DNA from 2 places in the Fictibacillus iocasae genome. Region 2 is predicted to be linked to the other one. Evidence: a T-box and tRNA genes for the amino acid it is inferred to sense, from the RefSeq annotation. Region 2 holds a T-box; the other holds one or more tRNA genes.
What was found. The T-box of region 2 lies ahead of argS (arginine--tRNA ligase). A T-box ahead of a tRNA ligase gene usually reads a tRNA of that ligase, here a tRNA-Arg.
Positions count from the first base shown of each region.

Region 1: it encodes a tRNA-Arg, which carries the amino acid that the T-box ahead of argS (arginine--tRNA ligase) is inferred to sense. The anticodon was not compared.

Region 1 covers NZ_JBHTCP010000012.1:82,659-97,403, forward strand. Annotated here, with positions in the region: gene ilvD (dihydroxy-acid dehydratase) at 1-970, opposite strand, end outside; gene ilvE (branched-chain-amino-acid transaminase) at 993-1,895, opposite strand; tRNA gene ACFQPF_RS06325 (tRNA-Arg) at 2,236-2,312, opposite strand; tRNA gene ACFQPF_RS06330 (tRNA-Gly) at 2,498-2,571, opposite strand; gene ACFQPF_RS06335 (metallophosphoesterase family protein) at 2,666-3,184, opposite strand; gene ACFQPF_RS06340 (XTP/dITP diphosphatase) at 3,213-3,806, opposite strand; gene ACFQPF_RS06345 (GerMN domain-containing protein) at 3,949-4,995, opposite strand; gene racE (glutamate racemase) at 5,122-5,916, opposite strand; gene ptsP (phosphoenolpyruvate--protein phosphotransferase) at 6,213-7,925, opposite strand; gene ACFQPF_RS06360 (phosphocarrier protein HPr) at 7,925-8,191, opposite strand; gene ptsG (glucose-specific PTS transporter subunit IIBC) at 8,212-10,266, opposite strand; gene glcT (glucose PTS transporter transcription antiterminator GlcT) at 10,463-11,305, opposite strand; gene ACFQPF_RS06375 (helix-turn-helix domain-containing protein) at 11,440-11,664, opposite strand; gene ACFQPF_RS06380 (acyl-CoA thioesterase) at 11,902-12,372, opposite strand; gene ACFQPF_RS06385 (hypothetical protein) at 12,431-12,634, opposite strand; gene sdhB (succinate dehydrogenase iron-sulfur subunit) at 12,962-13,720, opposite strand; gene sdhA (succinate dehydrogenase flavoprotein subunit) at 13,722-14,745, opposite strand, start outside.
Region 2 covers NZ_JBHTCP010000047.1:61,563-76,307, reverse strand. Annotated here, with positions in the region: gene istB (IS21-like element helper ATPase IstB) at 1-72, opposite strand, end outside; gene istA (IS21 family transposase) at 69-1,571, opposite strand; gene ACFQPF_RS14265 (YdhK family protein) at 1,942-2,517, opposite strand; T-box leader at 2,710-2,920, shown strand; gene argS (arginine--tRNA ligase) at 2,977-4,683, shown strand; gene ACFQPF_RS14255 (VOC family protein) at 4,725-5,081, shown strand; gene ACFQPF_RS14250 (ABC transporter ATP-binding protein) at 5,125-5,808, opposite strand; gene ACFQPF_RS14245 (ABC transporter permease) at 5,805-6,902, opposite strand; gene ACFQPF_RS14240 (sensor histidine kinase) at 6,980-8,368, opposite strand; gene ACFQPF_RS14235 (response regulator transcription factor) at 8,365-9,042, opposite strand; gene ACFQPF_RS14230 (diguanylate cyclase domain-containing protein) at 9,165-10,799, opposite strand; gene ACFQPF_RS14225 (DUF4383 domain-containing protein) at 10,917-11,276, opposite strand; gene ACFQPF_RS14220 (hypothetical protein) at 11,528-11,665, shown strand; gene ACFQPF_RS14215 (pyridoxamine 5'-phosphate oxidase family protein) at 11,761-12,186, shown strand; gene ACFQPF_RS14210 (hypothetical protein) at 12,187-12,345, shown strand; gene putP (sodium/proline symporter PutP) at 12,566-14,029, shown strand; partial or broken gene ACFQPF_RS14200 (YjcZ family sporulation protein) at 14,099-14,179, opposite strand; gene ACFQPF_RS14195 (metal-dependent hydrolase) at 14,576-14,745, shown strand, end outside.

The sequences.
Region 1 (14,745 bases), on a different contig from region 2:
TGGCACTGACGCCTCCTGCTGCATGAACATCCTGCATCGTATAATCTGAAGCGGGGCTGATCTTCGATAAATAGGGGATTCTCTCGGATATTTCGTTCACACCGCGCAAATCGTATGGAATTTCTGCTTCATGTGCGATCGCAAGCATATGGAGGACCGTGTTTGTTGACCCGCCCATCGCCATGTCGAGGGCGAAAGCGTCATCGATCGCCTCTTTTGTGATGATGTCTCTTGGACGAATATCCTTTTCCACCATTTTCATCAAATGCCTAGCCGCGTCTTTAATTAAATTCTCTCGTTCTCTAGAGGTGGCCACGATCGTCCCGTTTCCTGGCAGGGCAATTCCTAGCATCTCCATGATGGAATTCATGCTGTTCGCGGTGAACATGCCGCTGCATGATCCGCATGTCGGACACGCGCTCGTCTCGAGCTCGAGCAGCTCTTCACGGCTCATCCTTCCTGACAGATGGGAACCAACGCCTTCAAACACGGATGCAAGAGAAAGTGATTTACCCGCTGAGGATTTGCCCGCTTCCATCGGACCTCCTGATACAAAAACCGCTGGCACGTTCGTCCTGACTGCTGCCATTAGCATACCTGGGGTGATTTTATCGCAGTTCGGAATATAAAAGACGCCGTCAAACCAATGGGCATTAATAACCGTTTCCGCGGAATCAGCGATCAGCTCTCGGCTCGGCAGTGAATATCTCATTCCGATGTGGCCCATCGCGATCCCGTCATCCACGCCTATCGTGTTGAATTCGAACGGAATCCCTCCGGCTTCTCTGATCGCTTCTTTAACCAATTCACCCACTTTGTTCAAATGCATGTGCCCAGGTATGATATCCACATATGAGTTGCATACACCGATAAACGGTTTGTTCATGTCTTCAGCACGTACGCCCGCGGCATGAAGGAGGCTGCGGTGCGGCGCTCTGTCGATTCCTTTTTTGATCATATTGCTGCGCATCAGCTACAACTCCTATTCTTTATTACACCGCATGAACGGCTGATTCAGTATAGACTTTCACTCCTTCTTTCACGACACTCTCGCGAAACGATTGTAAAATCTTCGCCGTGTGGATACCTGGGGTTCCTTGGCCAATCACCCTTCCGTCCACTTTGATTACGGCAATCACCTCTGCGGCTGTTCCTGTCAGGAAAACCTCATCCGCTACATACACGTCATGTCTCGTAAACGGCTCTTCACGTACATCGTACCCTTGCTCCCTCGCAATCTCGATAATGGCGTTTCTCGTAATTCCTTCGAGGGCACCGATATAGCCTGGAGGTGTTTTGATGACGTTGTTTTTTACGATAAACACGTTATCAGCGGATCCTTCTGCCACATATCCTTGATCATTGAGCATTAACGCTTCGCTCACACCTGCAAGACTCGCTTCAATTCTGACGAGAATATTGTTTAAGTAATTCAATGATTTTACTTTAGGGCTTAAAACGTCAGGCCGGTTCCTGCGGCTCGCGACGGTGATGATTTCGAGTCCTTTTTCGTAAAGTTCTTTCGGAAAGATCGCAAGCTTCTCGGCGATCACAATCACTCCAGGCGTCTTGCATTTAAAAGGATCAAGCCCCAAATCTCCTTTTCCTCTAGAGATGACGAGGCGGATATAGGCATCTTCCAGCTGATTTCGCTTTAAGGTTTGAATAATGATGTCCGTAAGTTCTTCTTTTTCATGTGGTATTTTCAGCATGATTGACTGCGCTGATTCATAAAGGCGCTGAAGGTGTTCATCAAGCCGATATACGTTCCCGCCATAGACTCGAATGCCTTCAAACACCCCGTCTCCATATAAGAATCCGTGATCGTACACGGAGACTTTTGCATTCTCCTTCTCAACAAATTCACCGTTCACATAAATCCATTGTTCGGACATCATAATCCTCCTTGCCTTGTTTTTTGAATATTTAAACAATAATGTGATAATTGTTGACTATATTACGCCCCTTTTTTTCACTGGTCAACCCGTCTTTTTTGTCTTAATTTGAAATTTCAGAATAATCTTTATTCTTGTAATCGCTTTCATCACTATAATGGCAGGCTTATTGGTGAACTGCAGTTTCTTATGTAAAGGTTTTTAAAGCGTTTACATTAAGTAGAATAGAATGACTCTATAAAGGCTTATCCCTTTCGGTACCGAAAGCTTTCGATCGTGAAAACAAAAAAAGACCTCAGCTCAATGCCGAGGTCTTGTAAATGAATTATGTAAGTTGAAATGGCGTCCCAGGAGAGATTCGAACTCCCGACCGCACGCTTAGAAGGCGTGTGCTCTATCCAGCTGAGCTACTGGGACAAATATGTATTGGAGCCCTTTCCGCAAGTTAATGCGCTTTCCGCTATTAATTTGCGCTGCGGGCACACAGGTTCGTTTCCATCGTCGACTCGGAAACAGTTTTTATATACTGCTACAATTTAATTTTAGTTAAAGAGTTAGGTCAAACCTATTCGTGCCATTTGCGTGCGTGAGATAAATACAAATGGAGCGGGTGATGAGAATCGAACTCACGACCAGAGCTTGGAAGGCTCTTGTTTTACCATTAAACTACACCCGCAATAAGAAAATAAGAAGTGTAACAGCGACATAACTAAATATACATCAAACCTATTAAAGTGTCAACAACCTTTCTCAAAAAAAATTCAGCCCAACTATACTAGGCTGAATTTTTTCTTCATATCGGGAAGGCATACTCCTTCAACTGTATAATACTCGACAGAAATCTCCTTTTCACCGAGCTCGCAGATCGCATAGGTTTTCTGCGCGATTCCTCGGGGCATGCGGATGCTTCCTGGATTAATGAACACGATCCCGTTCCGCTCATACGCTTCTGCCACATGAGTGTGTCCGAAGCACACGATTTTGGCACCTGTCTCTTCTGCCCGAAACGCGATGGCAAGACGTTCCATCTTCACATTGTACAAATGCCCGTGAGTGATATACATGGCTGCATCTCCCAGCGGTTCAATCGCTTCAGAGGGAAATTCTTTGCTATAATCACAATTGCCTTTAACGGTAATAAACCCTTCCAATTCCTCCGAATGAGGATGCAGCTCGGAATCTCCGCAATGAATCATCAGGTTAACCTCGCTTTTGTGCCTGTTCTTGATCCTTTTCAGTTCTTCTGTCAACCCATGGCTGTCACTTACAATTAAAGCTTTTGCAGTCAAAAGAACTCTCCCCTTTTATCTGAGATATTTAAAGATCACGCAAGCTTAACGTTTCTTGAAGATGGCGCAGAGCAGCAGCACGGTGACTGATGAGATTCTTCTCCTCTTTCTCAAGCTCGGCCATCGTCTTTTTCTTCTCTGGCAAATAGAATACCGGATCATAGCCGAATCCATTCGTCCCACGTCGCTCATGGGCAATCTCGCCTTCGCATGTGCCTCTGAAAACTGCAGAGGGCTTATCCGGTATTGCCACTGCAAGAGCGCATACGAAACGCGCTTCCCTGTTTCCTACACCTTCAAGCTCTTGAAGAAGCTTGTCTATGTTCTTATTGTCATCCTTCTCTTCTCCCGCATAACGTGCTGAATACACGCCAGGCTCTCCGCCCAGTGCATCCACTTCTAATCCTGAATCATCGGCGATTACTGGTGTCTGAAGGACCTCACAGATCGTCTCCGCTTTCAGCTTTGCGTTTTCTTCAAAGGTTGTGCCCGTTTCTTCCACGTCTTCGATTTCCTCATAATCAAGCAGTGAGAGAACAGAAAAGCCCTTTGGGTGGAGCATATTCTGAAACTCTTTCACTTTTCCGGCATTTTTGGTTGCGACCACAATTGTGTTCTCCATATTTACTCCTCCAGCTTCCATTGTTTCACGCTACATTTTCATACACTATTTATTCCCTAAAGCGCCTCTCATTGAACACGAAAATAAGAGAGAGGGCTCATTTCCCTCTCTCATATCGTACCACAATTCGTGGTTGATGATATTAAAACTCGCCTGTATTGACAGATTCTGGCCTAGATACAGGGGCCGTCAGCTGCTTGCCTTTCTCGTTCATGACTTTTGATTTTCCGTCGACTTGAATCGCGACCTGCTTGACTCCTTTAATGTCCGTTAGAGACAAAACGATAGAGTTCAATACAGCATCCGTGATCATATGCTCTTCTTTGTTGCCAAGCACCGCTTTATTAAAGTTGAGCGTGACAACACCGTCTTTGACGACAGGAGTGTTGAGCAGGCCGACATCTCCTTGGAAGTCTGACAGCAATCCGCTTCTTTCAGACGGACCCTGAATTAACTGTTCAATCGTTGCTGTCACTCGATCCGATCCAGTGTCAGCAATCCTGCGCGTCACAGGAACATAATAGGTCTGGTCGTTCGTCTGTGCTAAGAAATATAATGTAACGAGTTCGCTGTTTGTTACATCTGCTGTACTGCCCATTTCTAGGTTAATTCCATCTGCACGGCTTACACCTCCGCCAATCGGAGTATTGTTCACCGGCATCGCATGTTGGTTTTTCCCTTCGATCTGAAGCTTGACGTTTTTCACGTCTTCAAATTGAGTGAGCGTGAACGTGATAGCCTGAAGAATTTTGGCCTCATCTTCAGCACGATAGTCTTTGAACTCTTTTGAGAAGTTCACGACCGCTGTGCCGTCTTTTATATTAACTCCCATCACTTCTGTATCGGCTGGAAGCACAGCTTGAAAGCCATTAGGCAGCAGATTGCTCACGGGTCCATCCTTTACTAAATATTGCAATACTTGTTTGGCAGAAGCATCATTCTTCGGCAGTGCCATCACTTGAGGGACGACCATATTATTGCTGTCGAACAAATACAGCTGGCGCTTTACACCGTCTTTCGCTGCCGCTTTTTGTCCATTCTTGTCCAATGACTTTCCTTCTTTCACATAGTTCACTTTAGGGGGATCGAGTTCATTCCCTGTTTCCTTCCCCCCAATGCCGCAACCTGTAATTAATAATGAAAGCGACAACGCAGCTAGCGGCATACCAGCTTTCCATGATTTCCGCATACTTTTCCCTCCTTCAGTGGTTTGTACTACTATGTATACGAGCCCTGACAATGAATATGCTATTTTATCAAAAATAAAAAGACAGGCCGTCTTTTCGTTAAACGAATGGCCTGTCTTTTATTATTCCTATAGGGTGATGGTGCTGACATGCTTGATTTTTTGATCAAGCCAGTGATTCGCAATCGAGAGAAAATGGTCTTCGCTTCCCGTCGTGAAAAATTCATGTTCCGGCCCGCTGCCCTCTGTGCGGATGATCCCGCTGTATTCAAGAATCGCAGAAACCTCTCGGGCTGTTTCTGCTCCCGAACAAATCACATCCACGTGATCTCCCATTACCTTGGAAATGACGTTTCGCAGTATAGGATAATGCGTACAGCCTAGAATAAGTGTATCGATTGATACACTTTTCAATGGCTGAAGCGTTTCTCTCACAATCTCTTCCGTCTCTGGGCCCTCTATCTTACCGCTTTCAACTAAAGGGACAAAAGGGGGGCATGCGAGGCTTTCAACCGTGATTCGATCGTGAATGTCTTTTAACGCCTTCTCATACGAGCCGCTGTTGATCGTTCCTGTTGTACCGATAACGCCGATATGCTTATTTTTCGTCCGCTTTACTGCTGAACGGGCACCTGGGGATATGACACCGATCACAGGAATCTCCAGCTTTTCTTTCGCTTCTTCCAAAATGGCTGCTGTGGCTGTATTGCATGCGATAACCAGCATTTTAATTTCTTCATTCAGCAGGAAATCAATCATCTGCCACGTGTATTTTCTTACTTCTTCAAACGGTCTCGGACCGTATGGACAGCGAGCTGAATCTCCTAAATAAATGATATTCTCTTTAGGCAGCTGCCTCATAATTTCACGTGCGACAGTCAGTCCGCCCACTCCTGAATCGATTACACCGATTGCTCTGTTCAATAGTATCGCCTCTTTTAAAAATGCTGTTTCTAATTTTGCACATCAGAGAGGAAAAATGCAAGAAAATATATTTTATATTTAGAATTCATGTAAGATTTTAGAATTCTAAGGAAGTGGTTGATCTCCGTTAAGTTCTCACCTGCCTCACTCCCACTCGCTGAAGTCGGCACCTTTCACTACGATTAACTGAATCAATGATGAATACAGGTTGATAATATAATGATTGCTATCCAAGATATTTACCATTTAAAAAAGGACAAGCAGAAGGTTGTGCTTCTGTTTGTCCTTTTTATTGGTTAGAAGCTTTCTTTAACGAAGGCTTCTACTTCTGCTGTTGTGCTCATGTTGAGGATCTTGTCTAGACTGTCTGCGATTTTTTCCTTTGACAGTCTGGAGATCTGGCTCCTAGCTGGCAGGATGGACGTTGCGCTCATGGAGAACTCGTCCAAACCGAGGCCGAGGAGGATTGGAATCGCAACGGAATCCCCAGCCATCTCTCCGCACATGCCGGCCCATTTGCCTTCTTTGTGTGCCGCGTCAATAACCATCTTCACAAGACGCAGGATCGCAGGGCTGTATGGCTGATACAAGTAGGAAACTTGTTCGTTCATACGGTCTGCAGCCATCGTGTATTGAATCAGGTCATTGGTTCCGATGCTGAAAAAGTCGACTTCCTTGGCAAAGATGTCAGCCATTACAGCAGTTGACGGGATTTCGACCATGATGCCGATCTCGATGCTGTCAGATACCGAAGTGCCTTCTGATGAAAGCTTTTCTTTTTCTTCGAGCAAGATCGCTTTGGCTGATCGGAACTCATCGAGCGTCGCAATCATCGGGAACATGATTTTCAGATTGCCATACACACTCGCACGAAGAAGCGCACGAAGCTGTGTGCGGAACATGTCTTGCTCTTCTAAGCAAAGACGGATGGCACGGAATCCAAGGAAAGGATTCATTTCTTTTGGCAGGTCAAGATAAGGAAGCTCTTTATCGCCGCCAATATCAAGCGTGCGGATGACAACAGGTTTCTCTCCCATTTTTTCTAACACTTCTTTATAAGCGCTGAACTGCTCTTCTTCAGAAGGAAGCTGGTCGCGTCCCATGTAAAGAAACTCTGTACGGTAAAGGCCAACACCTTCTCCGCCGTTATCCAGCACTCCTTGCACATCTGCAGGCGTCCCGATGTTTGCGGCAAGCTCTACATGATGTCCATCTTCAGTATGAGTCGCTTCGTTCACAAGCTTTGCCCATTCCGCTTTTTGGCGGGCATATGTTTCTTTCTTGTCTTCATATTGCTTGATTGTATCCTCGGAAGGATCAACGATCACTTGTCCATCAAGGCCGTCAATGATAACCATCACGCCGTTCTTGATCTTAGTTGTGACCGATTTCGTGCCTACAACCGCCGGAATCTCCATAGAACGGGACATGATTGCAGAATGCGACGTACGTCCGCCGATATCTGTAGCGAAGCCCTTTACGAACTTGCGGTTTAGCTGTGCCGTGTCAGAAGGTGTGAGATCTTCCGCGATAATGATGACTTCTTCAGTTATGCTTGCTGGAGTGGCGAACGTCACTTGTAAAAGATGAGACAGCACTCGTTTTGATACATCGCGGATGTCTGCTGCTCGTTCTTTCATATATTCGTTGTCCATCTGCTCGAACATGTTGATGAACATCGAAGAAATTTCGTCCATTGCACTTTCAGCGTTAACATTTTCGCTTTGTATTTTTTGTTTTACTGCATCAATCAGTTCCGGGTCACTCAATACAAGAAGATGGGCAGCGAAAATAGCTGCCTTATCTTCTCCAAGCTCAGAGAACGCTCGGTCCTTAATAGCCGCGAGTTCAACTTTCGCCTTGTCTAATGCGTCTTGAAAACGAGCGATCTCTGCTTCGCTGTTTTCAATTGGCTTCTTGACAATGTTCAGTTCGGGATTCTCAAGAATGAACGCCTTAGCAATAGCTATGCCTGCTGATGCAGCAATACCTGAAATCAATTCAGACATTACTCTCCAAGCCCTTCTGTTTTCATAACGTTTTCGATTCCTGCTACCGCTTCATCCGCGTCGTTTCCTTCAGCCGTAACCGTGATTTCTGCTCCTGCAGGGATTCCAAGGCTCATAACACCCATGATGGATTTTAAGTTTACCGTTTTTCCATTGTATTCAAGGTTGATATCTGAAGAGAACTGACCCGCCTGGTTAACAAGAGCTGTCGCCGGACGTGCGTGTATTCCTGAATCTGCCGTAACTTTAAATGTTTTTTGTGCCATTGTAAAAAACCCCTTTTGAATTATTTTTTGAATGAAATAATATTTTCTTCGTTACGTGATACATTCCCTGATTTCTCGAGAACAATCGTTTCCCCTGAAAGGTTCGTAAACACAATCGGCGTGATCAAAGACGGAGCGTTCTTGCCTACAAAGTCAAGGTCCACTTCAAGCAGTTTCTGTCCTGCAGTGACCGTATCTCCTTCTTTAACAAAGGATTCGAAGCCTTCACCCTTTAGTTTAACCGTATCAATACCAAAATGGATCAAAATTTCTTTTCCACTTTCAGATTCGATGCCAATCGCATGCTTCGTCGGGAAAATGTTAACAATTTTACCATTTACCGGTGATACAACAGTACCGTTTGCCGGCTCGATCGCAAATCCATCTCCCATCATCTTGCCGGAGAAAACCTGGTCAGGCACTTCCGTAATCGGAAGAATTTTTCCTTCGATTGGTGCGATAATCTTATCTTCTGCAGCTTGTGCAGGAACTTCTTTTGTTTCCTGTACAACACCTTGTTCCGCAACCGGCTCAGCATTCTTTGGCTTTGCCACAACTTTGCCTTTCATGATGTCCTGGATTTCACTCTTAATTGTATCAGAACGTGTTCCGAAAATCGCTTGAATGTTATTGCCCATTTCCAGTACGCCTGACGCGCCAAGCTTCTTCAGGCGGTTCTTGTCCACTTCCTTCGCATCGTTAACCGATACACGAAGGCGCGTGATGCAAGCATCAAGGTTAGAGATGTTCGGCTGTCCGCCAAGCGCTTCAAGAATGTTCGCTGCAAGAGAGTCTTTGTTCGATGGTCCAACATTCGTTTCCACTTCATCGTCCACGATCTCACGGCCTGGAGTCTTCAGGTTCCATTTGCGGATGGCGAAACGGAATCCGAAATAGTAGATAACTGATAAAGCAAGACCGACCGGAATAACGAGCCACCAGTCTGTTCGGTTAGGCAGTACGCCAAACAGCAAGTAATCGATAATACCGCCAGAGAACGTCATACCGATTTTTACGTTTAAGATTTGCATGATCATGAAAGATAGACCAGCAAAAATAGCATGAATACCGAAAAGTACTGGTGCAACGAACAAGAACGTAAATTCGATTGGTTCTGTAATACCTGTCAAGAAAGATGTCAGAGCAGCAGATCCAAGGATACCGGCTACAATCTTCTTCTGTTCAGGACGTGCTTCGTGGTACATCGCAAGTGCTGCTGCAGGAAGTCCGAACATCATGAACGGGAACTTACCTGTCATGAACGTACCAGCTGTCAGTTCAACATTGTCTTTCAGCTGAGCGAAGAAAATCTTCTGATCCCCGCGGATCACTTCACCCGCTTGGTTCGTGTAGCTGCCGAACTCAAACCAGAACGGTGAATAGAAAATGTGGTGAAGTCCGAACGGTATCAACGAACGTTCAATCACACCGAAAATAAACGCCGCAAGTGTCGGGTTCGCATCAATCATACTTGTAGAGAAAGCGTTCAGACCTGCCTGAGCAAAAGGCCAGACGAAAGTCATCACAATACCAAGTCCGAGTGCCGAAACAGCCGTGATGATCGGAACGAAACGTTTACCTGCAAAGAATCCTAAATAAGATGGCAATTCAATGTTGTAATATTTTTTATAAAGATAGGAAGCTAATATACCGACGATAATACCGCCAAACACTCCCGTTTGAAGTGTCGGGATGCCGAGAACGTTCGCGAAGGAAGGATCTGCACCGATTTCTTCCGGTTTCACTCCTTCAATGACGCTCATCGTAACGTTCATGATCAAGTAGCCGATGATGGCGGCGAGTCCCGCAACCCCTTCACCACCTGCAAGTCCTACCGCTACACCTACCGCAAACAATAATGATAGGTTGGCAAAAACGATGTCGCCCGATTTTTCCATAACGGTCGCGACGAGCTGAAACCACTCTGCGTTAAGCGCAGGCAGTTTCTCTAGCAAGGCAGGGTTTTTAAAAGCGTTACCAAACGCGAGCAAAAGACCTGCTGCAGGCAAGATGGCAACTGGCAGCATGAGGGCTTTACCTACGCGCTGCAGAACGCCAAAAAAACTTTTCCACATAATATTTCCTCCTTTTAAAGATGTAAGTGTAACCCTTTCCATTTGTCTCAGGAATAAAAAAGAAAAAGACATAAGCAAAGAAAGCAGTCGGGCAGATTAACTACGGTTTAGAATAACCGAATTCTTGCCTTCCTACACTTTTCATTTGCTTATGCCTGATCGAATCAGTAACACGCTATATGTTAAGTGACATTTTTTATTTTTTTGAGAGCCTTTGCAGATGCATCGTCAAGTAGACGGCTTCTGCGTTTGGAACGGGTTTTTGTAAGTCATTTTGCATGACTTTAATCAACTTCCAAGCAAGATTGTAGCACAAAGGATATTCTTCTTTCAACACTTTTGCCAGCTTGTCCTGGTTTTCCACCATCTCGCCTTGCTCGATACGCTCGATGGCATGCCGAAGATGCCTGACAAGCCTTAAATAATTGATGCTCTTCGAATCAATCTCAATATCGAGCGAGCTGCTTACGAGTGCGATTAGCTTGGCAACTAGCGCAGAGTTGCGATTAATTAGGTGAATAGTCCTTTTGGTCATCGCACTATGAATATGAAGCGCAACAAATCCAATTTCGCCTTCAGGAAGATGGACAGACAAATGCTTATTGATCATCTCCACGACTTCCTCAGCGATCGTATATTCCATCGGATACATCGTCTGCGTTTCGACCAAAAAAGGATTCTTAATGTCGAGCCCTTGTTCGAGCCGTTTGATGGCAAACCCAATATGATCAGTAAGGGCAATATGAATATGCTCGTCCAAGTCAGATCCGCTTCTTTTCTGGATGTGCATGATCACATCATTCATCACGTCTATAATTTTCTCATCCACCGTATGAAGAAGCTGCTTATAATGTTCTTGCTCTTTTTCATCTTTTAGGACGAACCACTTATCTGCACTGTCCGTAGTAATTTGATCGCCATGCTTTTTTCCAAAGCCGATTCCTTTGCCGATAATAACCGATTCCTCTTGCTCGCTTTCATCTGCGACAATCAGTGCGTTATTGTTCAATATTTTTTTGATATATAACGATTTGCTCATAAACTTGTCCTTCCGTAATGCACCATACCTTATAGTGCTTTTATCATAGCGAAAAGCTATTCGCTATGCAATCCTCCCGCCTTTTTAAATATCCCACAGCAAAAACGGCTTTCACGTTGAAAGCCGTTTTTTGACTAGATCTCTAGTTCTCCAAGCCGCAGCAATTCGACTACTGCCTGAGACCGCCCTTTAACACCAAGCTTCTGCATCGTATTCGAAATATGATTTCGAACAGTTTTTTCACTGATGAACAGCTGCTCTGCGATTTCCTTCGTCGTCTTATCCTGGACCAAGAGTTCGAATACTTCTCTCTCTCTCTTTGTAAGTAAAGGCTTCGGCCGGTAGTGTTTCTCCTTCAATGAATTCACCCCTCCTTGCTAAGGGTTTAATAACTGCCAACGTAAATTGGAAGTATTTAGTCAACATATAGTATGTGACTGTTTCTTCTTGAGTGACTTGGTCTTGAAAAAATATGAAAAGAAATGTTAGAAGCGGAATAAAACGAGCGGCATGGTGAAAATGGATTTGTATGATGCGAGGTGAAATACATAAAAACTTGCAGACATCATACCTTGTCTGCAAGCTGAAACGATGAATTATGCTTTGGTTTTTTGCATACGCTGAAGAAATTTTTCTTTTAATTCTGTGTCCCATGCAGCAGGTCTTCCTGTTACGCGGCTGATTTGAACGATGCGTCCTCTTCCTGTGAATACCGTTTTGCCTTCACCATTGAGTCCATGATAGTGCAAGTCAAAGGAACTGGAGCCAATTTCATTCATTTTCACCTTAACTGTCACCGTTTCTCCATATAAGATCTGTCGAACATAATCACATTGAAGGTCCGCGACAACAGGAATAAATTCACTGCCCTGCTGGCCCCAGTCATCCATTAATCCAAGAGAACGGAAATAGGCGATCCTCGCTTCTTCCATATAAGTAAAAACACGCGTATTGTTCACATGCCCAAATCCATCAATCTCTCCAAACCGCACTCTAAACGAATAGTCGAACTCAAACTCGCTCGCCCATTGCTCTTTATCTAAAATATAAGCAGATTTTCCAGACACGTAAATTCCTCCTCTTATGTAATTACTTACAAATAATGATTAGTACTTTTTCTGAATACTAAGAAGTGTTGATTTCCGTTACAGGTGCACGCTTATCCAGAGGGGCGTGGCGAAAAGCAGAAATGGCTAGTTCAGCCCCGACCAGCATAAGGTGAAGGGGCAAGGAAGGCGCTCTTTGCCCTCCTGGACCATTCATCCTTCTGACTCGATGGGCTAGCCACCGCAGCTGGACAAGTGAGCCCCAACGCTCTCCAAGTGCCATTGAAGGTCTCACCTTCTCACTCCCACCCGCTGGATAAGGAAGGCTACGCAGAAAGACATCAAACGCAAGAAAATGTGTCCTTCATTATCGAGGAGTCGGCACCTTTCACTCCAATCAACTTAATCAGCGAAGAATTCAAAGTTGATAATGAATGCAAAGATCAACCAGCATATGATTTATCTAAAGAATACACGACCTATCATGGAACAGGTTATATAAGCGTGACTAAATTTACAGTGAAAATTTTAATTTTTAATAGATAAAGAAAAGCCTTCCGCTTTCAGGAAGGCTTTTCGGTTAGGAAATGCTTTATTTACTTAGCAGGTATTAACGGTCGCTTCCGAAGAAGTTTTTGAATGATTGGAACGTTGTATCACGGTTGAGTGCTGCGATTGAAGTTGTAAGCGGAATGCCTTTCGGGCAAGACTGCACGCAGTTCTGCGAGTTTCCGCAGTTTGCGAGTCCGCCGTCATCCATGATGGCGTTCAAACGTTCCGCTTTGTTCATTTCGCCTGTTGGATGCGCGTTAAATAAGCGCACTTGGGAAAGTGGTGCAGGACCAATGAACTCTGACTTGGAATTCACGTTCGGACACGCCTCAAGACAGACGCCGCACGTCATACATTTTGAAAGCTCGTATGCCCACTGGCGCTTTGTTTCAGGCATGCGTGGTCCAGGTCCTAGATCGTACGTTCCGTCAATCGGAATCCATGCTTTCACTTTTTTCAGCGCATCAAACATACGGCTTCTGTCGATGGAAAGGTCACGCACGACAGGGAACGTCTTCATCGGCTCAAGGGTGATCGGCTGCTCCAGCTTATCGACGAGTGCTGTACATGACTGGCGCGGCTTGCCGTTAATAATCATCGAGCAGGCGCCGCACACTTCTTCCAAACAGTTCATTTCCCAAGAAACAGGTGAAGTCGCTTCGCCTTTAGAGTTAACCGGGTTACGGCGGATCTCCATAAGCGCTGAGATCACGTTCATGTTCGGGCGGTGCGGAATCTCAAACTCTTCTACATAAGAAGGTGTTTCCGGGTTGTCTTGGCGTGTGATTCTAAATTTAACGGTCTTTGTTGTGCTCATGTTAGTTCACCCCGCTTTTCTTTTTAGAATAGTCGCGTTTTCTTGGCTGGATAAGAGAACAATCCACTTCTTCATATTCGAATACAGGCCCGTTTGTTTCTGGGTTGAATTTCGCCTTAGTCGTCTTGAGCCAGTCTTCATCGTTACGCTCAGGAAACTCTGGCTTATAGTGTGCTCCGCGGCTCTCGTCACGGTTCAGTGCGCCGAGTGTAATCACGCGGCCAAGCTGAAGCATGTGCCACAGCTGGCGAGTGAAGGAAGCACCTTGATTGCTCCATTTAGATGTATCGTTAATGTTGATTTGATTATAACGCTGCATAAGCTCCTGAATTTTATCATCCGTTGCTTTCAGCTTGTCATTGTAGCGTACTACTGTAACGTTGTCTGTCATCCATTCGCCAAGTTCTTTGTGGATAACATAGGCATTTTCCGTGCCGTCCATGCTCAGGATGTTATCGAACACTTCTTGATCTTTGCGCACTTGCTGGTCAAATACGCTGGAAGAAACGTCCGCTGTCGCTTTCTCTAAGCCTTTGACATAGGAAACGGCAGCTGGCCCTGCAACCATTCCACCGAAAATGGCAGAAAGAAGGGAGTTGGCTCCTAGACGGTTCGCACCGTGGTATTGGTACTCACACTCACCTGCAGCAAACAAGCCAGGAATGTTCGTCATCTGGTCATAATCGACCCACATGCCGCCCATCGAATAGTGAACAGCAGGGAAGATTTTCATTGGCATTTTACGAGGGTCATCACCCATAAACTTTTCATAGATTTCAATGATTCCGCCAAGCTTGATATCAAGCTCTTTCGGATCTTTATGAGAGAGATCCAGGTAAACCATGTTCTCGCCGTTGATGCCAAGTTTCTGATCAACACATACATGGAAGATCTCACGTGTTGCGATGTCACGCGGCACAAGGTTTCCATAAGCAGGATATTTCTCTTCAAGGAAATACCATGGCTTGCCGTCTTTATACGTCCAAACACGTCCGCCCTCACCGCGCGCTGATTCACTCATCAAA
Region 2 (14,745 bases):
CTCGATTTCCTCATAATGCTCGGAAACGTAGGCAAGGTATAAAGTCTTGCAGACTTCTTTGAGCTCTTTCAATGCGAAACCCTCCCCTCAAGCTGCGGGATCAGTTTTCGATCATATGTATGGAGGTCTGTCTGATAGTCATGCAAGATGCTCGGAGTATGGGTTTCCGGCATTTTCTCGGGATATGACGCCTTTTTTGCCCCGATTAGATAGCCGAGTTCATGAGGCTGCCTTTCAAACCTGCTATCGGTCTCCAAAGCCAACTGGATTTCTTCCAGAGAATGCTTCTCGAGAAGTGTTTTAAATCCCCTTAGCCTTTGCTTTATTTCTTCTGGCTTTATCGTAAGATAAACCCTGACCCTTTCGGGCAGATATTTGAAAAAACGTGAATAGGTAACGGCTCTCGGTTTTCTGATCCAGTCATCGAGTATATCAAACCACGGGATTGCTCTTGTTTTGTGCATGTAAGGCCTGAAGTCCTGATAAACAATTTCTCCGTTATTGGTGAAACAGGTAAAGGCATTCCATTCCTTTTTAATCACTAATGAATGCTTGATCTTTGCTTTATGAATGACGAATTTCTCTCCATCTACCGTTATTTCTCCATATTTGTTCAGAGTAGATTCATCCAAAGAGTAAATCTCCAGATCACTTATCGGCAATGCCTTTAGCTGGCGTCGGTCTTCTTCAAATAAATCTTTGATGAGTACCGATTTTTCGTAATGCGGCCTGTTCATATCTTCTTGCATTTTTACTTGCAGCCAGGAAGCTAATTGTGGGAAATCTGCCATTACGGGTGCTGTGACGAATACGTTATTCCTCGTGTATCCTACTTTTTTCTCCACGTTGCCCTTCTCGTGACCGCTAGAAGGATTGCACGCCTGGACTTCAAATCCATAATGGGAGCGAAACCGAAGAAAGGAGTCTGTGTAGGTTCTCTTGTCTCCCTTTCCAATGGAAACTACAGCAGCTGACAGGTTATCAATCCTTAAATGGGTGGGAACGCCTCCGGCCTGTTTGAATAATTGCTTCAATCCTTCCAGGAAACACTCTGCATTTTCTGCCGGAAGAGGATACGCAAATCCTGCATTGCTGAAAGGGAAGCTCATGATCAAGACCTTGAGGTCTTTGTAGGATCCATCTTTCACAACCGTCATTTGACCAAAATCTACCTGTGCTTCACCCGGAGGGTGTTCCAGCCTCTCATACCTTGTGCCCTTTTCCGCTTTAAGTACTGGTCGCCTATATTGCACGTATTCGCAGACCGTTCGATAAGAACCTTTAAAACCATGTTCATCCCGAAGTTGCTCAAACAATCTCTTGCTCGTTCTTCTTTCTTTTTGCTTAAGTTTCATGTCTTCTTCAAGCCAGATGTCCACGATCTCGCCATATCCTTCTTCGTACATCATCCCCCTGTTTCTTGAAGGAAGACGCTCAAGGGGAACGTCCCCATCCGCGTGTTTCTTTACGGTCCGCCAGTTTCTACCTGTCTTTCTGGCGATCTCATTTATGGTTAAGCCTTCGTTATCTCTAAGAAATTTGATATAATTAGTCTCAGGCATTGCTAGCATCCTTTCAATTCCCCCAACTGTTAAGATCTCGTCAATCCAAACAGTAGAGGTTATTATGGGCGCTGGCAAGCCTATTTTTTATGCTCTCAGGTTATGCATAAATCTCCCGCATAACTCTGTACTTTTATTTTGCAATAAACAATGCTTCAATCCTTAGGGATAGATTGTAGTGGTTTATCCAGTCCAGAGATTGAGGACTGAAAGTGGAACGATAATGTAGGGAGGCTAACAAGTGGTGAAAATACAAACAATCCTGGCGAATGGTTATCGTTTGATATACAGCATCTAGCAGCCATTACCAAGAAAATACCCCATCGATATCGAAGCCGCTTCGATATCGATGGGGTATTATAGGTACACGTTGACGCTCTTATTTCGCAGACAATTCGTCCTCTGTCACCCACATATGGTTAGTAACCTTTTCTCCGTTTTCTCCCGTATAGTCAACCGTATAGACGGTTGTCTGCTCAGCCGAATCAATGACCGCTTCCGCCCCGTTCATCCCTTCCATATGCTCCGCGTTCAGCGTGACCTTAGTTCCAGGCTTTAACGGCTCCTCACCAGCATCCTTCAGCTCCTCATGAATGACCCATTTGTGATCAGTCACTTTTTCTCCGCCAGTTGTCGGTGTGTAGGAAACGGTGTAGACGGTTGTGTCATAAGCTCCTGAAACGATCGCCTTTGCGCCATTCATTCCAGGCATATGATCCGCATTGATCACAACAGGACTGCCAACCTCGAACTTCGGTTTGTCTGCCTTTTTCAGACCCTCCGGAAGCATGCCCGAACCACTGTGATCCATGCCGCCATGATCCATTGTTTCCTTCTTTTCCTCTTTGTTTTCATGCTTCATGCTATCCATGTTCTCTTCCTTATTCCCGCACGCGCCTAGTACAAGAATGAAAGAAAAAAACAAAGCGGTGATAAACGATGATCGCAATTTCATGTTTATTCCTCCTTCAGTTTTACTAGAGTTATCATTATAGTGTTACCAATTGATACTGAATACCTGTAGTATAAAAAACAGTTGTGAAGAACTTATGAAGATGATGGTCGTTTGGCAAACCTTGTTTCCGAAAAAAATAATTGGATTTTTAAGGAAACTTCATGTATGATAGTCCATAATATTTGAATAATGAAATATTCGTTGATGAGGAGAGTAATAATCGTCGTTTCGATGGAAGAGAGCCGGGGATGGTGGGAGCCTGGTACGATCACGATTATGAAGCGCACCTCTGAGAAGGCTTATTGAACGATACGTAGATAAGTCCGGTGATTACCGTTATCTGTTTAAGCCGGCTTTTATAAGCAAGTAGAGTGGTACCGCGAGTTCAACCCTCGTCTCTAATTTTTTTAGAGATGAGGGTTTTTTATTTTATATCAAAACCATACAGGAGGTTTGTTTATGAAATACAAACATGCAGTTATAACAACCATTTATCATTCGTTGGCGGGGATGGGAATGTCAGCATTCTCTAAAGAAGAGATTGCAAAAAGCATCGAAACCCCTCCCAAACAGGAAATGGGAGACTATGCTTTTCCATGCTTTATGTTAGCGAAAGTGTTAAGAAAGACGCCTTCGCAAATTGCACAAGAGCTCAGCGTTACGATTCACCACGAGTATATTGACCGAGTGAAGGCTTTAGGCCCGTACTTGAACGTATTCTTAGATAAGGAAAAGACAGGAGAAGACCTTGTCACACACGTTCTCAGCCAGAAGGAGAAGTTCGGAAGCTTATCGATCGGCAGCGGCCAGCATGTTTCTATTGATTTATCCTCACCGAATATTGCGAAGCCTTTTTCGATGGGGCATTTACGCTCGACGGTAATCGGAAACGCGTTATCAAACATCATGGAAAAGTGCGGGTTTGTGCCGGTGAAAATTAATCATTTAGGCGACTGGGGTACACAATTCGGCAAGCTGATCACAGCGTACAAAATGTGGGGAACCGAAGAAAAAGTAAAAGCAGAGCCTATTAAAGAACTGCTGGCTTTGTATGTCCGTTTTCATGAAGAAGCGGAAAAGACACCAAAACTAGAGGACGAGGGGCGAGCATGGTTTAAGCGATTAGAGGATGGAGATGCAGTTGCTCTTTCGTTATGGAAATGGTTTCGTGACGAGTCGTTAAAGGAATTTGAACGCATCTATCAGCTTATGGGAATGGAGTTTGATTCCTTTAACGGTGAATCATTCTATAACGACAAGATGGAGCATGTTGTCGAGCTTCTTGAAGAAAAAAAACTGCTCACAGAATCGGATGGCGCGATGGTGGTTTCGTTAGAAGAGTTTGGGTATCCGCCTTGTTTAATCAAAAAATCAGATGGTGCAACTTTGTATGCCACAAGAGATTTAGCGGCAGCACTTTATAGAAAAAGCACCTATGATTTTGCCAAAGCCTTATATGTGGTAGGAGGAGAACAGTCGCTGCATTTTAAGCAAGTGTTCCACGTTTTGAAAAAGATGGGGTATCACTGGTCAGCGGAAATGCATCACATTCCTTTCGGGATGATGTTAAAGGACGGGAAAAAGATGTCCACTCGAAAAGGAAAAATTGTATTGCTTGAAGAAGTGCTACAAGAAGCGATTAAGCTGGCCGCCCAAAATATCGAAGCGCGAAATCCTAATCTTGCGGATAAAGAGGAAGTAGCGAAGATGGTCGGGGTAGGTGCGGTCATTTTCCATGATCTAAAAAATTACCGCTTAAACGATGTGGAATTTTCGCTGGAGGATATGCTGACGTTCGAGGGAGAAACCGGACCATATGTACAATATACGTATGCCCGTGCTTGTTCCATTTTGAGAAAAGGAGAAATAAGCACCGGTCATGCATGCTCTTATGAAGCCTTTAAAGATGACAAGGCTTGGGCTGTGTTGTCATTGTTAATGAAATTTGAAGAGGTCATGAACAGCGCGTACCAGCATTTTGATCCTTCTCAAATCGCAAAGTACATCATGGATCTGGCACAAGCGTTCAACAAATATTACGGCAGCGTCCGCATTCTGGACGAAGACGAACAGCAGCAGTCACGACTTCAGCTCGTTCAAGCCGTGACCATTGTTCTAAAAGAAGGATTACGACTGTTAGGTATTAAAGCGCCTGAACGAATGTAATAGCATTTTTGGAATATAAAACATAAAAGGAAGTGTTTAAAATGGCCACCCCTATATTAGCTGAGATCGGTACTGTCTTCATGCCGGTAAGAGACATTGAGAAGGCACGGGATTGGTATTGCAGTTTGCTTGGCATCGAGCCAGATGGCGAGGTGTTGTTCGGTCACATTTATGTGATTTCTATGACCAATAGTACGAACCTGGTGCTCGACAGCAAGATTTACTCGCCTGAGGCGATCGTGAAGACGCCTATGTTTCATCTCAACACGAAAGATATTAAAGCAGCTTATTCGTTCATAAAGGAAAAGAAGATCGAACTCACGACCGAAATCCAGCACGGTCACTATTTCAACTTTAAAGACCCAGACGGAAACATGCTCATGATCTGCAAATGCTAAAAAGAAGCCAAGAACGGAACACATTCCATTCTTGGCTTCTTTTCTATTTCACCCTCTGTTTCTCAATCAACCGACCATTCTCCAAATAAACGGTACGGTCGCAAAGGTCGAGCATTCTTTCGTCGTGTGTGACCATGATGCCGGCTTTTTGCTGCAGCTTGATTTCATCTCGCAGCATATTGACGACAGAGCGGCCGCGTGTGGATTCGAGGCTCGCGGTCGGCTCATCGGCTAGAAGAATATCCGGTTCGTTCATTAGTGCCCGTGCGATTGCAGCACGCTGGCGTTCTCCGCCAGACAAGCTTTGAGGATAATGAGAATGGCGGTGCAGCAGTCCGAGGCGTTCGAGCAGATCACTCGCTTTTTTCTCAGCATCCAGTTCTTTGCCGGATAGTTTACCGGAAAATAAAAGCTGATCGTTGACCGTTAGATATGGTAGCAGGTTATGGTTCTGAAAGATAAAGCCGATCTTTTCACGTCGCAGTGCGTTCACGTCACGTGATGAAAAATCGTTCACCTTTTCACCGCTAATATACACGCTGCCGCTTGTTGGCGACAGAAGCAGGCCGGCGATGGAAAGAAAGGTGCTTTTCCCAGAGCCGGACGGACCGACGACGGCGATAAGTTCACCGGGCTTTACTTCCAATGAAACCGAATGCAGTACCTTTACACTGGTGTCACCGTCGCGATAAATTTTGCTGATGTCTTCTAAAATAATGCTGCTCATGCTGCTGTACCTCCAATCGCGGATAACGGATCAATTTTCATGATGCGGTATAACGACAATAACGAACCAGCTAACGATACACCGAGAAACAGAATACAACAAAATATCACCTGTACAGGCTGCAAATCAAAGGGCAGACTCGGTGGAAGGATGGCCGCCAGTCCGTATGTGATGGCGATGGCCATAACGAGCGCGGATACAGTCAGAAAAAGAATCTGGGTGATTACCGAGCTTGCCAAGTAAGCGGACGTAACACCAATGGCCTTTAGCACGCCAAACTGGTTCGATTTTTGAATGGTGATCACGTAAAAGAAAACGGCGAGCACAAAGGCCGCGATAACAAACAGAAATACAATCATCATTTGCAGCGAACCTTGCTCTTCTTTAAAGCCTGGTATTCCCTGCAGGGCCTCTTTTTTGCTGATCACATCGATTCCGGACACGTTTTTGTCAAGCTTGTCTGCCGTATCTTGCGTGGCTTTCACCGCGACAGCATTGATGACAAGCTGCTTTTTGGGATGCAGCGCCGCGAACGTTTTGCCGTTCACATGCAGCACAGGTGAATGGCTGTATGACTGGTTTTCGGTAAAACCGACAATCGCCAATACCGTACCGGTTGTTTTGTCTTCAATCTTGCTGCCAAGCTTATAACCTTCTTCTTTTAATGAAATGTCTGCGACCGCCTCGTGAAGAGAGGATTCATTAAAGATGCGGCCTTCTATGACGTTTGGCGTGATAGTGCTGAATGTAGAGATACCCATATACGTCACATCCTGTTTTTTACCCGTAGAGCCAGGCTTGAACACCGATCCCATCCATATGCTGAGCGGAGCGGAGGATGAATTTCCAAGCTCACTTTCAACAGCGGTAACCGTCGCAGAGGGCAATTCAGACGAGCTGATGCGGTTGTCTGATTGAGACTGCAAAACAATATAATCACTGTTGAGCTCCGCAACTGCCGAACCATTGTCGGTCGACAAGCCGCCGGCGAGTCCAGTCACGAACAGTACGAGCACGGCAATTAAAACGATGATAAAGCTCATCATGAAATAACGGGTTTTCGCGTATATCAATTCTCGTAAAGAAAGAAACATCGTCATTCATCTCCTCGTTTAATATGACCTCAGTATAAAAAGGAAATATGAACGGAACATGAACGATACATGACATCTTAAGATGGGGTGTGGATCGGAAGTTTAATGGTGAAAGTGGACCCTTCTCCAAGCGAGCTTGTAACCGAAATATCCCCGCTATGCAGCTGAACAATTTTTTGAACGATAGCGAGTCCAAGTCCGCTGCCGCCTTTATTGCGTGAGCGCGAAGTATCCGCCTTATAAAAACGTTGGAAAATCAGCGACTGTTCGTGCTCTGTCATTCCGATCCCGGTATCCTTTATCGTTACGGTGCAGTGCTCTTTGTTTCGTTGAAGCGAGATGAAAAGACTATCGCCCGTCGTGCTGAACTTGATGCTGTTTTGGATAAGGTTCGCCCACACTTGATACAATAAATTTTCATCACCATAAATAGAAGCAGAAGGAAGGTCCAGCTCTAGTGCCAGCTCTTTTTCTCTCCAGCTGTATTCGGTCATGCGTACAACCTGCTTAATTTGTTCGGAAACATCAAATGTCTTCTTTTCCAATCGTTTTTCTTCTGTATCTAACGAGGCGAGTGTTAACAGCTGTTTGCTGAGCTGCGATAGCCGCTTGCTTTCTTCTTCAATAATGCGTAAATAGTGGTCACGTTCTTCCGTAGATAGAGCAGAAGATCGCAGCGTCTCGGCGAACCCTTGGATCGAAGCGAGCGGCGACTGAATTTCATGAGACACATTTGATACGAACTCCTGACGCATTTGTTCAAGCTGCTTTAATCCTTCTGACATAGTAGAGAAATCCTTCGCCAATCTGCCGATCTCGTCATCACGGTTCACGTTCAGCTTCACATCGTACGTGCCGCTTGCGATCCGTTTTGTCGCGTATGCTAATTTTCTTAACGGTTTCACTAAGTAAGTGGTACTGATTAACACGATGACCATACTAATCAGAATGGTTAGAACGAGCAGAACCGAAAAGAAGAGGCGCAGCTCGCCAAACTGCTTTTCTGTGTTCGGCCGTACAAAAAGGGCGTAGGTCGTGCCTTCATCATTCACTTTTACGCCGATCGAGTTCTTGATATCATTTTTAAAAAAGCCGGTCACGAACGCGTTCGATGGATACGTGCTGATTCCGTGGAACGTCGCTCCGTCCATGACTGATTGGATTGTTTCTGAATTCATTTTTTTCGGAGCAAAAGGCTTACCGAAGCACCTGATGATTCCGCTCTCATCAGCGAGACAAATGTTATAGCCCAAGTCAGCAGTATGCTCTAGATAGGAATGTAGCTTCAAATCACGGTTGTTCGCGATAAAACCCTGCATCTCTTCGGCCATTTTCGTGATCTTTTGGTCGTTAAACGGCTTCAAATAGATGTGATAATATCCGTTGGCTATAAGAAATCCGAAAAAGCTGCTAAGCAGCATCACGGCAAGCGTCGTGACGACGATGCGCGAATAAAGAGATTTCACGCTCTAGTCACCTCCAGCTTATATCCAACCCCACGAACGGTAACGATGGAAAAGCTCGCATTCAATTGGGCGAACCGTTCACGAAGCCTTTTTACATGAACGTCGACGGTCCGGTCATCTCCTTCAAAGTCAGCACCCCAAATCGTTTGAATGAGATCTTCACGTGTGAACGTCCGGTTCGGAAAGCTCGCAAGCTGAGACAATAGCTCGAACTCTTTCATCGGCAGCATGAGCAGCTTGCCGTTGCAATGCACCTCATAGCTTTGGCGGTTAATTACGATGTTTGGCAGAACAATTTTCGGCGCACTCGCTTTATGGTAGCGTCTTAATAGAGCGTTGATACGGAACAGAAGCTCTTTCGGCTCAAAGGGCTTCGTCATATAATCATCCGTGCCGACCGTAAATCCTTTTTCTTTATCCATTAGCTGGTCTTTCGCTGTCAAGAGGATCACAGGGATGTCATAATGCTGCCGAATTTCGGCACAAAGCTGATAGCCGTCTGTATTCGGCATCATCACATCCACGACCGCCAGCTGAAACGTCTGGCTCATCAACAGTTCTGACGCTTCTTTTCCGTCAACCGCTTCCGTTACCGCATAGCCCTCCGCCTGCAGAGTATGGCACAACAGCCTGCGTATATGGTAATCATCATCTGCCACAAGAATATGTATCATGGTCCCACCGCCTCATGGTTTTTTTAATCGCATCTTCCATTTACTTTACTCTGTACATTATTATGAGTTTGTTTTGAATAGAAAAAAAGCCAAACAGAGCATAAAATCCCGTTTTGGCTCGTTTATATCGCGGCTCTATTCTTGCCGTTTCGTTTGGCTTTGTATAACGCTTCATCTGCGAGACGAAGCACGTTGCTTGGGTTTTCTTTCGCATCGCGCCATACTGCGCCGCCAATGCTGCAACCGATGGTCACAATAACATCCCCAAGCGTAAACGGCTTGTGCAAGTCCTTCACGATCCGTTCAGCGATTTTTCTAGCTTCAGCTTGATACTGAGTACCTGTATGCGGCAAGATGACGGCAAACTCGTCACCGCCGAGACGAGCAGCGAAATCACCTGACCGGATGCAGCGCTGAATTCTTTGGGCGACCTGTTTTAACAAGAGGTCTCCTGTCTGGTGGCCGTATGTATCGTTTACCGGCTTAAAGTCATCCAGATCGATATAAAGGAACGAGACCGGCTGATCGTCTTGGACCGCCTGTTTGGCAGCAGTTGCAATGAAATCATCAAGTGCCAGCCGATTGGGCAGCCCGGTAAGGGAGTCGTGCTGCGCGATGTTCTCCATCTTGTCTAGCTCTTTTTCCGTAGCAGACAGGCTGTGAATCAATTCTTTTAAAGAAGCGGACAAAATTTCAATCTCCGTAATGCCCTTAGGCTCAGGAATGGCCACATTATGACCGTTTTTCAGCTGAAGCGCAGCCGAGGAGATGCTTCCGAGCGGCTGAGAGACTCTGCCAGCTAAAAACCAGGCAATGACGGCGAAAACAAGAGCACACAGCAGACCTGTCATCATGATAAACTGCTGCAGGTCATTAACAGGGGCGAAGGCGATGTCAGCAGGCTGCCTGACAAGGACGGTCCAGCCAAGGCCTTCATAATCCATATACCCCGAGCCTTTTACGTACCCAGTCATATATTTCTTGCCGTCTGGCCACGTTTCCATTGTCCATGAGTTCTTGCCTTTCTCTGCCTGTTTCACACTCTTTATTCGAAGTTTCTTGCCGATCAGGTCCTTGCTTCCGAGCACTACGGCCTGATCGCGTTCACTGATCACAAACACTTCGATTTTCTTGCTTTTATCGACTGGCTTTAAAATAGAGCGTTCCACATCGTTCGCCCATTCCCAGCTTAAATGCGTGGCAAGCACGCCTGTTTTTTCACCTGATTCACCATACACCGGCATGCTGATATCAACGAAACGAAGAGGTCCATTGCTCGTAGATGATTGAGGCAGCAGCTTCGCCAACAACACAGCATCATGGACATCGCCGATAAACGGACCTTGTAGCCCTTCCATGAACACGGGGCGCTGTGAAATATTCTTTCCTTCTAGAATGCCACCTGTCGAGACGAGCACGTTCCCTTTTGTATCAAGGTACCCGATCCATGAATAAAAAGGGATGCCTTCTTTCAGGTTCTCTAGCAAACCTTTTATGCGCTGTTTGTCCTTTAATTGATGAAGATCGGACAATTGGCTGAGCATCTTCACTTCCTCGGTGCGTGCCCACATGAAACTATCGAGCTTATCAGAAGTCTGGTAAGCGTTCTGTGCGACACTATTTCCTATTTCTGATTTCAACTCTTCACTCGTATACCTGCCAATCGCAACGGAAAGAAGAAGTGTGAGCACAGAAACGATCATAACGGTGGATATCGTGCTTCTTGCACGGAGACTTAATCGAAAAGGTACATTCACTATCTTTCCCCCTAAATTTGGATACCCTTCATTTTACTTCTAAATGAATCGCTTAATCAACGGAGAATCGAATAAAAAAACAAAGCGGCTGCAAGAGCCGCTTTGTTCAAGGACTGATTATTGAGAGATGGTGCGGTTAGAGGATGCAGAAGCTCCGTAAATAAAGCCGAAATATAGTGACGCGAACGCGATAATAAAGTGAAGAATGTTATCAGCGAGCAAGAAAATAATGCCGATGAATTCGTGTGTGAACAGTCCAAGAATCGCAACGAGCAAGTACACAACTCCGAATATCTTGGAAAATAAAATCGCTTTGCTTTCAGACCCGCTCATCAGCAGCCCGACGATACCAGAGGCAAGGTGAACGATGTTATGAACCGGTGTGAGGTGGAAGATCTCCTCCATCGGAAAAACAAAACCAATCACGCCTAAAGCAAGAAAAATAATAGCCAAACCGCGAACGTAGATCTTTGCCATACATACCCCATCCTCTCGTTAATTTTTTCAATACACCTAAATAACGGAAGAGTGGTTAATATGGATCACAACACAATGGTACTTTTTTAAAATTAGTTTCCTTCCTCACTTTTTCATTTATTGTTAACGGGAGTTTTTTTCTTGAAGAAAAATGAAATCACAACCATGATAAGCGAGAACGAATGTTGAGTGTTTAACGCTGCCTTATAACGGTTATAGTTCAGTAACAAAATAGCAGGGAGCTGATAAAGATGAAGACGTTTTTGAAACGGACGATCGGGCCGAATGCAGCCGTACTGCTCACACTGCTCTTCCTTCCTGTATTTCTCATCACCGACAACGTGGACATGCTGCAGCAGATGATCGACTATCTGAACAGAGAAGATTAAGCTCCCTTGAGAGGGGAGTTTTTTTTGAGTTAACGTGTTTTATTACGCCGCTGATAAGGAATAGTAAAAAGTAGAAAAGAAAAGGAGTGGATGGGATGGACAAGCAAGAGCTGAAGCAAAATATTTTAAACGTATTGGACGAGAGCCGTACTGGCACACTGGCCACCGTCAAGGGAAACAAGCCGCATTCTCGTTATATGACTTTTTTTCATGAAGAACTGACGATGTATTCACCGACGAGCAGTGAGACCCATAAAGCCGAAGAGATTGAGGAGAATCCGAACGTCCACATTCTTCTCGGCTACGACGGGGACGGATACGGCGATTCTTATATTGAAGCAGAAGGGACAGCCGTCATTCGCGATGACCAGGAAATAAAAAATAAAATTTGGAACGAGCATATGGAGAACTGGTTTGACGGCAAGGACGATCCGAAATACGTAGTCCTTGAAATCAAGCCATCTACCATCCGGTTGATGAATAAAAAAGGAACCGACGATGTGCAGGAGCTAAAGCTATAAATGAACGAAGCGATGAGGCAGAACTGGCGGGAGAACCGCTCGTTTGCCTCTTTTTTATGTCTTATTTATGCTGATCTGGACCGGCGCGGCTGCAATCGACACAGCATCGGGCGACTGAGGAGAGTGAACGGCCGAGTTATGGAGAGTGCGGCTGAGTAGAACTGCTTTGCGGGCTAAATCATAACCATCGCGGCTGACTTTCCTTTATTTTACACAAACGCAAACGTGCCGATAAGTGTCAAAATTCGACACGATTTAGCCATCCTCTATTCCCTTTTCCACCATTCCTATTTATAATAAAAGTTGTCACTTTTATGAAAGTACAGATAATTGAAAAGGCTTTCATACAACATGAGACTTACAGAAGGGGAGAGGAAGAATGGAAACAGGAGTTATATTTTCAATTGCTGTTTATATGATCGGGATGCTTCTGATCGGCTGGTTTGCTTACAGAAGAACAGCTGATTTATCGGATTATATGCTTGGCGGCCGAAATCTCGGGCCAGCGGTAACGGCTCTTAGTGCCGGCGCCTCGGACATGAGCGGCTGGCTCTTGATGGGTCTGCCGGGTGCGATGTATGCTGCGGGCTTAAGCGCGGGCTGGATTGTTGTCGGACTGACGATCGGCGCCTACTTAAACTGGCTGTACGTAGCGCCTAGACTGCGTACGTACACAGAGGTAGCAAACAATTCAATTACCATTCCGGACTATTTTGAGAACCGGTTTAAAGATTCATCCCGACTGTTAAGGGTGACGTCCGCGTTTGTTATTCTTGTCTTTTTTACATTTTATTCGTCATCCGGTATGGTGTCAGGCGGCCAGCTGTTTGAGACAGCGTTCGGCATGAACTACTTAACCGGAGTTCTGATCACAGCTGGTGTGGTAGTGCTTTATACATTGTTTGGAGGTTTCCTCGCTGTAAGCTGGACAGACTTTGTGCAAGGTGCCATCATGTTTATCGCTCTTATTCTCGTACCGATTGTTGCCATCATGAATGTTGGCGGCTGGGATGCGACCTTCACAGAAATTGAAAGCGTGAAGCCGTCTCTTCTGGACGCATTCAAAGGAACAAGCCTGATTGGCATGATTTCGCTCATGGCATGGGGTCTTGGCTATTTCGGCCAGCCGCATATCATCGTCCGCTTTATGGCGATCTCTTCGGTAAAAGAAATGAAGAGCGCACGCCGTATCGGGATGGGATGGATGATTTTTTCCATCGTTGGTGCGATGTTTACCGGCTTGATCGGTATCGCCTATTTTAGTAAAAATGGCGGTCCGCTCGAGAAAGCAGAAACCGTATTTATTGTGTTGTCAGAGGTGCTGTTTCACCCGATCATCACAGGATTCTTACTGGCGGCCATTCTTGCGGCTGTCATGAGTACGATCTCGTCACAGCTTCTTGTTACAGCCAGTGCGGTTACCGAGGATTTTTATAAATCGTTCGTGAAACGTTCCGCGACCGATAAAGAGCTTGTCTTAATTGGACGAGCATCGGTACTGGCCATTTCCATCATCGCATTCGTTCTTGCGTTGAATCCAAACGATACTATCCTGAACCTTGTCGGTTATGCGTGGGCAGGATTCGGAGCGGCTTTCGGTCCGGTCGTATTGCTTAGTCTTTATTGGAAACGCATGACAAAATGGGGTGCGCTCGCCGGTATGATTACAGGTACAGTAACGGTCATTGTCTGGGAGCAGATCAAAGCATTCGAGGCAGTTTACGAAATCATTCCTGGATTTATCGCATGCGGGATCGCGATCATTATCGTGAGCCTGCTGACTGAAAAACCATCTGCAGCGATTGAGAGAGAGTTTGAGAAATCGGCAGAGCTTACACGATAAAATGACTTCCTGAGACATGAAAAAGCTGATCTTCCTGATGGGAGATCAGCTTTTTTCTCTTTATCTATTTTAGAACTTCCAAGCCGCACCAACGATAATGAGAAGGATGAAAAGCACGACGATGATAGCAAATCCAGAACCATAGCCGCCGCCATATCCGCAACCGTAATTGCAGCCGTAGCCATAGCCAGGATAGCCAAAGCCGCGTTGTTTTTTGCCAAACATGCATTTAACCTCCTTTGTATCATGACATCACTAGCAATATAGTGTATGTCCTATGGCCATTCTTGGTATAGACAAACTCCTATATTTCGCAAAAAAAGTCGGCAGGCTAATGTCCGGGGTCCGGTACTCTTTCCCGCTATCCCGCATAAACAAAGGAAGAATGAGAAAGAGTACCGGAAGAGAAATAGATGTCGAATTTCCCCGGAAATAAGAAGATTAGATCGGAATACAGGCATACCATTAGTCCTTCAGTGAGGTTTTATAATACAATTTACCTAAGAGGGCATGACCTTTTAATAAATGAAAAGCGGGAAATCAAAGATGGATACTATTACGCATACATTATTCGGGTTAACGCTATACGGGGCGATCGACAAGAAGGATATGTCGCCGCAGGTGAAGAAAAGCTTGTTTGCCGCTACGCTCGTGGGCAGCCAAATACCGGACATTGACGTTATCGTCAATGTGACCGAATACGGCCGGGTCATGCA